3 regions of the Paenibacillus sp. FSL R5-0908 genome follow, and region 1 is predicted to be linked to each of the others. Evidence: riboswitches for the same ligand, from Rfam matches in the RefSeq annotation. Region 1 holds a riboswitch; each other region holds the start of a gene.
The links. A riboswitch is a leader RNA that binds a small molecule or an ion and turns the genes downstream of it on or off. The one in region 1 is predicted to bind cyclic di-AMP.

Region 1 (4,160 bases):
GTATCGCTGGCTACGGTTAGTAGAATGCTTCCGGATGGCTCCACTTTTATGGATTTCGTTCAAGGCGTATTGACCGGTGTTGCTATAGTGGGGATGTTGGCAGGATTGTGGATGTACGGTAAGGCGCGTAAGAGTAAAGTGTAATAATAGTAGGCACTGAATTTTCGGGGGTATCCTAACAGCCATTTATGGTTGCTGGGATATCCCCGTTTTTGAGTTGGCAAACTCTTTGTATACGAGCTGATCTAGCTAACGGACCCAGCAGTACTTAAATGCAACAATCATCGAGATTTAGCAAGATATCGGACACTATAGTCGCTATTGGCATGAAAAAGGGTGAATTAGTAGCTCTTTTAACCAAATAGTTGCACTGGAGTCCGATACTATGCTCAAAAGGCAATAAACGTGCAAGTAACGTCATCTGGGTCCGTAAGCCTTGCCTTGGTGGAAGATGATTAGGGCTTGCTTTAAGACGATCCGAGACGCTCATCGCTCGGGATTTCTACTGGAGTCCAAACGCCGGCTATATTTGAGTAAAAGCTTCAATTAAAGGCTCCTGAGTCCATTAGTCGCTTCATGCGCTCAAAGATCGTTTGAATTCTAGTCAGAGACTAAATTATAGAAAGATTTGCGCTCGTTAGTATATCCGCTTGGGCGGTCATCTGCTCCCGTACAGCTCTAAGCTGTGCTTTCAGTGCGGGAACACTTTTTTGCAGAATAATGCTTATTTGAGAAAGAGGCAGCTTTAAGCCGTACCACAATACCTTCACAAGCTGTTCCTCCCAAGGTAATGCCTTAGCCGATAGAAGCGAGCGACGGGCAAAAGAATCAGCACACTGGCGAATACAAGTGCGGTAAGCGTGGATAGAGAATAACTGAGGGTCGAAGTCATCCTGACGATATATTTTATGAAGCTCTGTGAAGGTACAGATAGTAATCTTGTCTGCCTCATTAGATTGTTCTAACAACATGGAACTAAGTACGTAGACTTCATTAGTATACTTTTTAACACACTCTGCAAATTTAGTACTGTAGGTGGACACGGAAGGTAAGGGGTCAGGCATGGTGAACACGATCCTTTCAGAATGAGAGATTTGCTTGAATCTATAATATAGAAAAATAAGAGATGGATTTATTGATAAGATCGGCGGTGTCTGGTTCCGGGCAACTGTGTTTCTGCTGGGAGGCAGTGGATAAAGCTTTGGAAGGTTTGTAGTAGAGCCGTTCACTTCTGGAATTGCTCCCCCCAGCTGCAACACTGTACAGACGCCCCTGCTGAATATGCCCTGCCAAGGATTTGCCCTGGAGCTTGGCCTTTAAATCCTGCAAAGCACCCTGAACTAGCTCAAGCTTAACCTGCTCCCAATCTGAACCTTCGCGGCGGACCTTATCCAGCGCTTCCTCAAGACGGCAATGACAGATAGCCCGTAAAAAAGAGCTCCATTTAATGAGATCGAAATTTTTGGTGTTGGCAGAGATCAGACAAGCCCCCCAGCTGCATCCTCCCTTACAAGTGAGCTTCAGAATACCATAACGGCAGCCTTCAGCCCCTTCCATTCCATAGTGGATAGGCTCGGGTTCATCCAATACAAATACTTCAATGCGGGATAGTCTGCGCTGGTCCATAGTAGGGTTCCTCCTTAGATTTCCAAAAGCTTTAAGTCAACATGATGAGTGACACTAGCCTTTTCTACACAAGCGAGCATTTCCATTTTATTCTCACAGACTGCGGTATGCTCTAACCATAGTCGGAACTTCTCTTTCCGTATAACAGATAGATGTAAGGGAAAGGTGCTGCGGGATCTCAAGACATACCAACCGGCGCTTACATCTTTCCAAGGCTCCTTGAAGGCTGTAAACCACGGGAGTTTTTGGTGCGATGACCAATCCTGCTGCTGCTGTTGTTCTCGAATTTTTTTATATATTTCATATACAATCTTAGAGTCTAAACAGTCTTTACAAGAAGAAGGTGTGCTGAACTGGCGAAGGGCTTGGATCTGGTTCTGGCCAAATGCATAGCCTACAATGTACCTGTGATTATTTTCTTCGAACCACAAGGCCCCGAAACAAACGTAATTTAGACTTATCGGCTCAAGCAGCCCTTGATGTATCCCTAAATAATAGTGCTTCAAAACATTCACCCCATCCAGCGTGCTATCACCTAATAGGCTCAGGTAACGCAAAAACCGCAGCAAGAGGAGGACCTCTGCTGCGGTTTTGGATTACAGGCAGATATACCTGGGCCAAAGCGTGGCGGATCAAGGGTCTCTCTCTTTACGCTTACGAGGTTAGCTGTCGGATTCGGACGGTGAGAGTCGCCCTACCTATTGAGACTTACGCAGTCTCCTTTGGATTCACCCCAAGTAGGCCAGACGGCCTGATGGTTCCCCCGTTCCCTGCAAATGCAGGAACTCAGCGTTGATTGTTTTTCATGAATTAGATTCAACCCGAATCATACTCTTTTCAAGATTTTCTGTAAAAAACGGAAAATGTTCTTTTAGAGCAATTTTAACCATATCCTGCCGACTACGACTGAAAAATGAGGTAAATAGGTATTTATGGCGTGTTATCGCGCCTCTTTCTCGCTCAACCTCAGCTTCTTGCGTTTCTACCTATAAAGGGAATTTACAGTATTTTTGCTCTAAAAAGGTGAATAAAATCACATGGGTTATAGATAGCGATTAAACGCCCGAAACTCGAGTAAACAAGAGATATAGAGAGATTAGATATCAAGTAAGCGCTATCTAATGGGAAAATAGTTTTTAATTTGCATTATTTTGGCATCATTCAGGTTTTACAAGTCTTCGTGCATAAGAGTATGATTACTCCTGTTTCAACGACAATCGAATATTTGATCCGCTTAATTTCCGATAAGGAAAGCGGGGGAACCAACAATCGGCAGCCGATGTGAGAGTCGGAAGCCGATTATGGGGTGAATCCTGTAGAGGGTGCGAGTGAGCTCGCATCTATACAGGTAGGGCGACTCTCACCGCCCGAATCCGACAGCTAACCTCGTAAGCGTATGGAGAGAGGATGAGTGCAATGTGACCGCTAGCGAGCCACAGAGGAGATCCTTTGTGGCTTTTTGCTGTGCTCTTAGAAGCAAAGCATTTATGGAGGCCTCCCCTAAGAGGTCGCTAAATTCATCATTAGCGGTATTTGTTAGGCAGCGTCTAATGACGTGACACAACCGAGCTTTAGGTTGTGCCCGAAAATGACGATAGGTCAACATCCTTTCGGAGATTTTCGTTGCCTCCTTGTTGTAAATGAGCAGGAGGAGAAAAAAAGATGACGGATCAGAATGAATATGTGCTTGTATGTGCGCCTACAAAGGCGGGAGAACATTTCATTAAACTTCTGAAGTTCAGGGGTATTAAGATGGCGGGATTAACCAACAATGTGGCTGAGAAAGCTTTACTTGAGGAGCTCGGGATTGAGCAGGTTATTCTAGTGGATACTCGCCATCAAAGCACTTGGTTTCGCCCGTCGTTCCCGGTAGGCAGGGTATATCTGTTTGAGAGCAGCTTTCCGCTTTGCTGCCGCTATATCCAGATGTGCCGTACCTGGACGACACAGCCAATTTTTGTGATTACAAGTTCAATAAATCCTAGATTGGTCTATAAAAGACTTGGTGCGAGCTATGTAATCTATTCCCATAGTGGTGATGCTGATTTTCTAATCGATAGATCACCTCATCAAGGATAATGGAAGGAGTGCGGAAGATATGATGGATCTGTATATGGTGGCTTCGTTAGCTGTAATTTACGGGTTGTTTTATGGCTTTATGCGCTGGTGCGCAGGTGTAGTTGAGGATACGGGGAGGGATAAGCTGTGATTCTAGTAATCGCTGTTACCCTACTGTTGTTTATATATCTGGTTTACGCGTTGATTCATCCTGAGAAATTTTAAGGAGGGGCATTCATGGGCATTTTGCAAATAGTCGTCGTAATTGTAATTCTCATCTTGCTGGTCAAGCCGATGGGGACGTATTTATATCATGTATTTTCTAACGAACCGAATCGTACGGATCGCTGGTTTGCAGGCACAGAGAAAGGTATTTATAAGCTGATCGGCCTGAAAAAACGGGACGGAATGTCCTGGAAGAAGTATGCACTCAGCTTTGTTTTAACTAATATCGTACTGGTTGCTTTCAGTTATAT
Region 2 (4,160 bases), 590 kb from region 1:
TCTCCTTAAAGGAAGGCATTTGACCACGTCCTTTAGTGACGATGCTGTAGATTTCCTCAGCGTCATGCTGGCCGCCTTCATTCTGAAGACTTGGTCCAACTCCACCTTGAAGCTGATCGCCGTGACAGGTGATACAGCTGGCTTTCACGGTTGCTTCTGCCTTTGCTGCGTCCAGTTGAACTACCGGCATCGTGGGCTTATTTTCTTCCGCTACCTCTTCTTTACCCGGAAGTGTAAACATGAGTACTACCGCAAAGGCACAGGCGGCAAAAAACAAACCGCTCATGATCCATTTCTGCATCCCAATTCGTCCCTTCTATGTAAGCTGCTCCCTACATTATAGCTTATGGTGAAGCGTTATCATAGGGTTTGTGACAAAAAAATGAACGAGAATACAATCATTCTTATGAAATATATGGTATTTAATATCATTTGTCATAGACCATGCAATAAAAAGGTTTATCTCCTGTAGGTGTGCGGCGTTCATACGTATCTGTAATCGTAAATCCACATTTTTGATAAGTTCGTATGGCGCGTTGGTTCCAGGTCAGGACTTCTAGATCTATCTCACGATCAGGATAACGATTCAAGGCTGTCTGGACGATGGCATCCACGAATAGTTTGCCTAAACCATGGCCGCATAGATCGGGGCGCATCCCAACTCCTAAACGAACGACTCCTTCCATCGGGAACAACTGTGCGAATCCGCACAATACCTCTTGTTCATTTAATATGGAGATATATTGTTCCTCCCGGAGCTGCGGATCACCAAACTCGATGCCAAGAGCCTGCATCTGCTCCCACGGCATCCAGCCATAAATATTATATGGAGGCGTATAGCTCCACTTACAAATAGCTTCTCCGTGAATTGCCTCCATAGGAACTACATGAAAAGTTACCGAGGGATTTATCATAAAGTCATCGATCTCCTTTCACGAGGACATTGCTATATTACTAATTATATACAAAATGGGGGAGGTTCGACTCAGAAACTTTATATGAGAGAAATGTTTTACAAATTATGAGAGGGGTAAATAAGTAATAAGACAAAAAAACAAGCTCTCCTCCAAGAGTTACCTTGGAAAAGAGCCTATGTACGTTACTTATTGCACATCATCATTGTCTTCCGATTCAGCAGCAACCGATTGGTAAGCGTCTGTGCTCATAATGCGCTTGGCACCAACGTAGCGTTTCACGTAGTAGCTATCACTCAGAGAGCTAATCGTAACACCGCGTGAGGTAGAAGCGTGTGCGAACTTACCTTCACCGACATAAATGCCGACATGGGAGACACCTTTGCCACTTGTATTGAAGAATACAAGATCTCCGGCTCTTATATCATCACGGGAGATTGCTGTGCCCATTTGATATTGGGAACCTGATTGGTGTGGAAGGTTAATGCCAATCTTATCAAACACATACATTGTAAATCCGGAGCAATCAAATCCGTTAGTGGATATACCGCCGGATACGTATTTAGTACCGATGGCCTTGTCAATCACTTTATCCATTTTGGAATCTGCGAAAGCGCTTCCTGCTCCGATGGTGAGGATGATGGAAAAGCTTAGTACTGCTGCTGCTAACTTCTTCTTCAAAAGTGTATACCCCTTCCAAATGCCTACGAGGTTAGCTTAAGGGTTCGGTTGAAGGTCCCCTATGACCCCTCTATATAATGGAGGTCAATTCACCCAAAGTTGGTTCCCCCGTTTTCCTAATAGTTAGGAAACTCGGCTCATACTGTTGATTAGGATTAGCTTGTAATCAATACATGACAAAACCTTTGTAAATAACAACTTAATGATTACAAAAATGTTACTAAAATCTCACTGCGCTAATTGTAACAAACAGAAAGCCGCTTGGCAATCGTTTTTAACATATTAATGCAGAAAAATTGGAATTTTTACGGTAGAAAGGCATATGTAAGCGTTAATAATGACCTAATTTTTAATATAATTGCAATTTTTATCAAATAAACGTGTTTCAATTGGGCTCTAATAGTGTAAAAATATATTATGGAAAAAAGAAAAACCCGAATTTGATTACGGGCATAATCAGATTCAGGTTCATATAGTTGTAATTATGAGGTTATAGTTGTGAGGAAGGTTTCAATCGAAGGCTACAGCTTGATAAGCTGAAGTACTCATTACTCTTTTAGCGCCAACATAACGATTGGCCCAGTAGGCCTGACTGAGTGAAGTGATGGTCACTCCACGCGAAGAGGACGATTGTGCGAATTTTCCGTTTCCAACATAAATGCCGACATGGGATACTCCATTGCCAAGTGTGTTAAAGAACACTAGATCACCAGAACGCAGATTGCTTTTGGATACAGCAGTTCCAACGCTATATTGAGCTTTTGATGTACGAGGTAAAGTAAGACCCACATTCTTGAATACATACTTTGTAAATCCAGAGCAATCAAATCCGGCAGTGCTTGTACCTCCGGTTTTATAGGCAACTCCAATAGTCTTTGAGATTACAGAGTCCATTTTAGAGTCGGCAAAGGCGCTTCCTCCACCAATAGATAACGCCATTACAAGTCCTAGCGCCGCAGCGACGCATTTTTTTCTTAAATTATGTCTTTTCAAAAGATGTACTCCTTCCAAGGCCTGCGAGGTTAGCTTAAGGGTTCGGTAGAAGATTCCCTATGATCCCTGTAAAGCGAGATCAATTCACCCAAAATATGGTTCCCCCACTTCCCGGTGCAAAGGAATTAGGCGTGTTAAGCACCAGAGAATGACGTTTCGACAGTTACACTTACGATAAATACATTTAGTTATGTAGGAATCGTTTCAATTGATTACAAAATTGTTACTAATAGCACAGGACTTATTGTAACAGAGCTTTTACGATTTTGCAAATACTCTTAAGTTATCCGTAATGAGAAAAAGTCCCAGCTCCTGAATACAGGAATTGGGACCTTTTTATTATGTCAAATAAGGTTGATTTATTGTGGAAATGCTTTGCTACGCCATAGATGATATTGTGCAGAGATTCCCCACATTTTTAAGAGCGTAGAAGGTAGTGGTGAGATTTGCCGTATTATAAGTGCCGGTAGGCCGGGACAGAACAGACCCGTCAGTCCGCACACTAGCAGTAAGAGCAAGCCTCCCGCACCAAGTACAATGGAAACACCTATAGCAGGAATCAGTGACCGCAAGCAGATGAACAGTGAGGAGAACATTCCTGTACCGCCGGTGTAACCAAACTGCATATATAGAAGAAACAGGCGCACGATAAAAATATATATAAGCCATGCCAATACGTATGGTACTAAATGAAGTAACAAAGCGTAGTTAAACAAAGAGGATAAGAACAGCCCGTACATTTTTGGAGCAAGCCAGTAAAGCGGCAGCAGGGTCAGCACCCATTCGATTAGGCTAAAGACTAAGACAGGTAGTCCATAGATCTTCATGCCAGGGAAAAAGAACAGTCCACGCTCGCCCTTTCGCTCCTGGTGGAGCTCATGCAGCAATCCTGCCCTTATGAAAGGGGAAAGCAGAAGTCGCAAGACAACAAGCGCCAGAAGCATCCATAACCAAGTGCGTATCGAAGGGTTCGTATTCAAGCTGAACTGTCCCTCGATATAATATAACAGTCTGCCCATACCGCTGCCTCCGGCGTCTTTATCCGGATAGCGCAGTAGAATCGGAATAATAGCAGATCGGATGAAACCATACATAAAGTAGCCCCAGAGCAGTCGGTAGATGAAGAGCAGAATTAAAATATAAAATTGCTCCTTCATGCTTTGCCAGCCGCGGGTTATCGATGTTCTCACAATCATTCACCTCACCAGACAAGAGTTCCGAGCACGGTTTCAAGTAGTTTAGTTACACTTAATGTCCAGCGAGAGAGCGTCTTGGGCTCTATTTCCGCCAGCCTAAAGTTGTTTAGATGTTTGCTCTCCAATAAGATGGAATGTTCAGGGTCAATCTCAGCAGAGAGAAGAGGCTTATCGCTTAACAATTGAAACGTAGTCTCTGCTCCTTCACCGTTCCAGACCCGCTGCACCGAAGAGCTGTCGGCGAATGTGAATTTCACGGGAACATCAACGTAATGGCTCCCTTTGTTTGAAATCTTCACTAATGATTCGTAGCTTGGGGCATCGCCGCTGTTATTTTTTTTAAAAGCAATCGTATCTACTGAGAAGTCAGGCGCTC
Region 3 (4,160 bases), 5.6 Mb from region 1:
CGTCACATAGAATATAGCGGCTTAGTTGGTCCATCTCTTCCGGATAAAGAATACTGCCTTCCAAATGGGCAAAGTTATTCTTAGTGCCTCCTGGAACAAATCCCTGCTCCGCAAGCTCTCTTACTCTTGGCAGCATCGGTACATCGCCTTGACGAATAATCAGTCCGCGGTTACTTCCTTTTGCCATTTCCGAGGCATGTCCCAGTAGCCCAAATCCGGTAACATCTGTACAAGCATGTACATCATAAGGCTCCATGATTTCAGCCGCTTTTTTATTCAAAGTAGACATTACTGTCGTGAGGCGTGTGGTTTCTTCAGGAGATAGCTGATCCTTTTTAATGGAAGTTGTTAAGATCCCCACTCCGATAGGCTTCGTTAAAATCAGCTTGTCTCCCACCTTGGCGCCCGCATTCGTTCTTACTTTGTCAGGATGCACAAGGCCCGTAACGGCCAATCCGAATTTGGGCTCTTTATCGTCGATGGAATGTCCGCCCACAAGAGTAGCTCCTGCTTCCTGTACTTTATCCGCCGCGCCGCGCAAAATATCACCAAGAACGCTTTTATCTAAAACAGAAATAGGAAAAGCCACAATATTAAGCACCGTAAGCGGCTTTCCACCCATCGCATAAATATCACTTAATGCATTGGCTGCTGCAATTTGACCAAATGAATAGGGATCATCCACGATCGGCGTGAAAAAATCAACAGTTTGCACTAACGCTAATTCATCACTTAAACGATACACCCCTGCATCATCACTAGTATCAAGACCTACAAGTAGATCCGGGTTAGGAACAGTTGGTGGCAGACTACGAATAACCTGCATGAGATCGGCGGGACCGATTTTGCAGCCGCAGCCCCCTTTTGAAGATAATGAAGTCAGTTTTATGGTTTCAGCTTGAGACATCATGACTCAGCTCCTTTGGTATGAATTATCTTAATCTTACACGAGTAGATCGCATTGCACAAAATGCAAGAGTTGCAGATGCGTTGCTTATTACACCTCTCTCTATACACTTACCTTCACTACTTAGGGTCTACTGTTCTTCCCACGTCGGGTGAGCTATATTTGGTGCTGTGGTAGGGTAGGTACATTAAGTGGCGTTCTAGCTACAATATGCTTGTAAATGTTCAACATCCACCGGTTGGTAAAATACTAAAGGCTGGCTCATTCGTAGATTTCACTACTGATGAGCCAGCCTTTAGTTAGATATCCATTATATTAGGGAAATCCTCCCTAATATTCATCGATAATCGCTTTAAAATGAGGTTTTTAGGGAATTTCTCCCTAAAAATTCATGCAAATACCCATTTATGGCTAAAAGCATCCTATTATTAGGGAAGTTTTCCCTAATTCACGTTCTAGGAGCCATAATCTCCTTCATTTTAGGGAGGATTTCCCTAATCTACGTTCTAGGAGCCATGCTGTCGATCATTTTAGGGAGGATTTCCCTAAAGTTCTTCCCAGAAGGACGTCCCACAGCCAGCTCATCTCCTGGCTATGGGACGCCTATTTTCTCACTTAAACGCTTCGCTTGTAAAGGGATCAACTAATCTGCTGACTGCCCTGCTGCTTCTCCAAGAAACGCTGAAGAATCGCATTGAATTGCTCCGGCTGGCACAGATTACTTGGATCTAATGCGTTCGGAATAATCGCCAACTGCGCCTGTGGCAGCTGAGACACCATTTCCTTCATACAATTCACTCCAAATTCATTAAAGTCCCCTACAATACATAAAGCGGGACGTTTAAAAGCCTTTAAACACCTGGTGTAATCAACATGGCTCGTGGCCAGCCTTTGCCGGTATAGCTCACGGGGACGTTTGTCCAGCAGCCCTCTTCTAATCTCATTGTAGGCCAGACTCCAGCGCTCTCGGTACATCATCCGAATCGAAGGCAACACCAGCTCGCTTGGGAGATAATACATTAGTAAACTGCAATATGCTGCCATAGTTTGTATTTTCCCTACTATTGTTGATCCGTGAGTCCTACAAAAGCTATCCGCGACAACAATGGCTTTTACACGCTCAGGATATTGTTTGGCAATATGCTGAACGACTAAGCCACCATAAGCGATTCCTACAAAAACTGCTTCACGGATACCTAGGTCATTCAACAGCATAATTAGATCCAGACATTGCGTCTCAATAATCTCATGTGGGGCCTCCAGCAGTTTACCAGACTTGCCATTCCCCCGTAAATCGCACAAAATCACTTTATATTTATCGGAAAAATACTCCAGCTGTGGTTTGAACATACTGTGTGTTAATCCATGTCCATGGATAAACACAACCGGAGTGCCAGTTCCATTGATTTCATAATAGAGCGAAGTTCCGTTCAGTTTAGCGATAGGCAAAGGTAACACCTCTTTCATAATAAATTCTACGACTATATCTGCTTAAAAACGCAGCAAAAAACCACAGAGGGATTCTCTGTGGCTATTCATCACTAAACACGCCATTCATCCTCTCTCCATACGCTTACGAGGTTAGCTGTCGGATTCGGGCAGTGAGAGTTGCCCTACCTGTAGGGATGCATATTATGCACCCGGAACAGGATTCACCCCATAACCAGTGCCGACTCTCACATCGGCTGCCAGTTGTTGGTTCCCCCGCTTTCCAGAAACGGAAATTAAGCGGATTGCTTATGTAATTGTAAATTTAAGATAATTGTCAGTTCTGAGATGAATCATACTCTTGTAAGGTTTGCTTGTAAAGGAGGGCTCTGGTCAAAATAATGTTGAAAGCAATGCTTTTCATTTCATATTAAGCATACTCTTCATTTTCTCTTTCGTTTGCTCTTGTTTACTCGTTTTCTTTAGAAAAACAGCTCTGAAGCAAGCGAAAATAGGAGTAATTCACCAGTACTTTCCTATTTAATAAGAAACGACAATCTCCAATAAAAATGAATACTAAAATCGTCCTTTCAATGGAGGCATGAAATGAGGGTCAAACGAATCATCACCAATATTGGGCCAGTTTCTAAACCTTGGGGTGTTCGTCGTTTCTATGTCCGCGATCCGTTTGGCAAGCTTGTTAATATTATTTCACATGAACAGCACGAATGATTTCATAAAAAAGAAAAAAGCTAAGCAGAATCAGAGATATTCCCTGTCCACTTAGCTCCCTTTTACAATACTATGGCTACAAAAGATCGGCGTTTTTCAATGCATGCTCCCAGCTTGGAAAAAAGAACAGCGCACTTCTCATAAGCTCTGGGTCGCTTTGCTTTACTTGTTTTTTACTGATCGAGCTTCCGTCGCTTTGCAGCTTTTTGATCCGACTTAATACTTCATCAGCCTCCAAAGGAATTTCCATTGAAACACTCCTTTCTCAGTGACCTGTTTCCCTTCATTTTCTCCATAATATGTTTATTTATTCCGTACTCTTAATTTCCCCAGATTAAACCATCTGATAGATGGGTTGTTCAGCAATGAACCGGGTAGGAAGCATGGGATATTTGTCTGCTAAGATTTCAGCTAAATATTTCATTCCCGGCGCTTCACTCTCCGCATGACCTAACATGATGAGTGCTTTAGATCTGCCTTGGTGCCCTGCATCCCGCACATATTCCGGAGTCTCCCACTCTGGTCCCTCTCCAGCGATAATTAAATCAAGATTGTGATCATTAAAAAGCGGAATAGCCATCGTCCCGCCTCCTCTGTAACCTACTAATATCCCTACGCGTTTGCAGGACAGAGACAGGTCACCAGCAGCGCGTACATAAGAGATGCCTAGCTTACTTTTAATATACTGAGCAGCTTCCATTACAGTCATAGCAGGAATAGTGAGAATCGTAGCAGCCGCTTGCTGCTCTTCCACATAGTCTGACCAATCCAGCTCTCGCAGCAAACCAATCATAATCCCATCTGGCTCTTGCCGATGCCAATAATCATGATAACGAAAAATAGCTATTGGGGAATGTCCGATCAGACTTTTTTTCGCATGATAAACTGGATCACCTTCTAACCACTCGCTCGCTGCATAATGGCTATAAAATACACCTTCATGCGTGATCAGCAAATTGGCTCCTAACGCTATTGCTTGCTCCACAATATTTTGCGTGGCAGAAAAGGCCGTAATAATCCCTGTGACTTCAGTTTCCGGTTCCCCTGGGTTCAAAATATCCACAGTGCCTTCTACCTGCTCCACAGTTCCCAT

Region 2: another riboswitch for cyclic di-AMP. It lies ahead of MKZ09_RS00545 (C40 family peptidase); the one in region 1 lies ahead of MKZ09_RS03255 (hypothetical protein).
Region 3: another riboswitch for cyclic di-AMP. It lies ahead of MKZ09_RS28550 (alpha/beta fold hydrolase); the one in region 1 lies ahead of MKZ09_RS03255 (hypothetical protein).

Annotation. Positions count from the first base shown of each region.
Region 1 covers NZ_JBBOUV010000001.1:697,681-701,840, forward strand. The annotation lists gene MKZ09_RS03240 (hypothetical protein) at 1-144, shown strand, start outside; gene MKZ09_RS03245 (hypothetical protein) at 612-1,064, opposite strand; gene MKZ09_RS03250 (hypothetical protein) at 1,105-1,626, opposite strand; gene MKZ09_RS03255 (hypothetical protein) at 1,641-2,195, opposite strand; cyclic di-AMP (ydaO/yuaA leader) riboswitch at 2,264-2,428, opposite strand; cyclic di-AMP (ydaO/yuaA leader) riboswitch at 2,848-3,037, shown strand; gene MKZ09_RS03260 (hypothetical protein) at 3,289-3,705, shown strand; gene kdpF (K(+)-transporting ATPase subunit F) at 3,832-3,909, shown strand; gene kdpA (potassium-transporting ATPase subunit KdpA) at 3,922-4,160, shown strand, end outside.
Region 2 covers NZ_JBBOUV010000001.1:112,076-116,235, forward strand. The annotation lists gene MKZ09_RS00530 (c-type cytochrome) at 1-301, opposite strand, end outside; gene MKZ09_RS00535 (GNAT family N-acetyltransferase) at 429-914, opposite strand; gene MKZ09_RS00540 (C40 family peptidase) at 1,104-1,595, opposite strand; cyclic di-AMP (ydaO/yuaA leader) riboswitch at 1,601-1,743, opposite strand; gene MKZ09_RS00545 (C40 family peptidase) at 2,106-2,534, opposite strand; cyclic di-AMP (ydaO/yuaA leader) riboswitch at 2,592-2,730, opposite strand; gene MKZ09_RS00550 (hypothetical protein) at 2,948-3,778, opposite strand; gene MKZ09_RS00555 (M1 family metallopeptidase) at 3,790-4,160, opposite strand, start outside.
Region 3 covers NZ_JBBOUV010000001.1:6,307,829-6,311,988, forward strand. The annotation lists gene selD (selenide, water dikinase SelD) at 1-907, opposite strand, end outside; gene MKZ09_RS28550 (alpha/beta fold hydrolase) at 1,547-2,356, opposite strand; cyclic di-AMP (ydaO/yuaA leader) riboswitch at 2,462-2,648, opposite strand; partial or broken gene MKZ09_RS28555 (glyoxalase) at 2,972-3,067, shown strand; gene MKZ09_RS28560 (hypothetical protein) at 3,144-3,317, opposite strand; gene MKZ09_RS28565 (Nif3-like dinuclear metal center hexameric protein) at 3,402-4,160, opposite strand, start outside.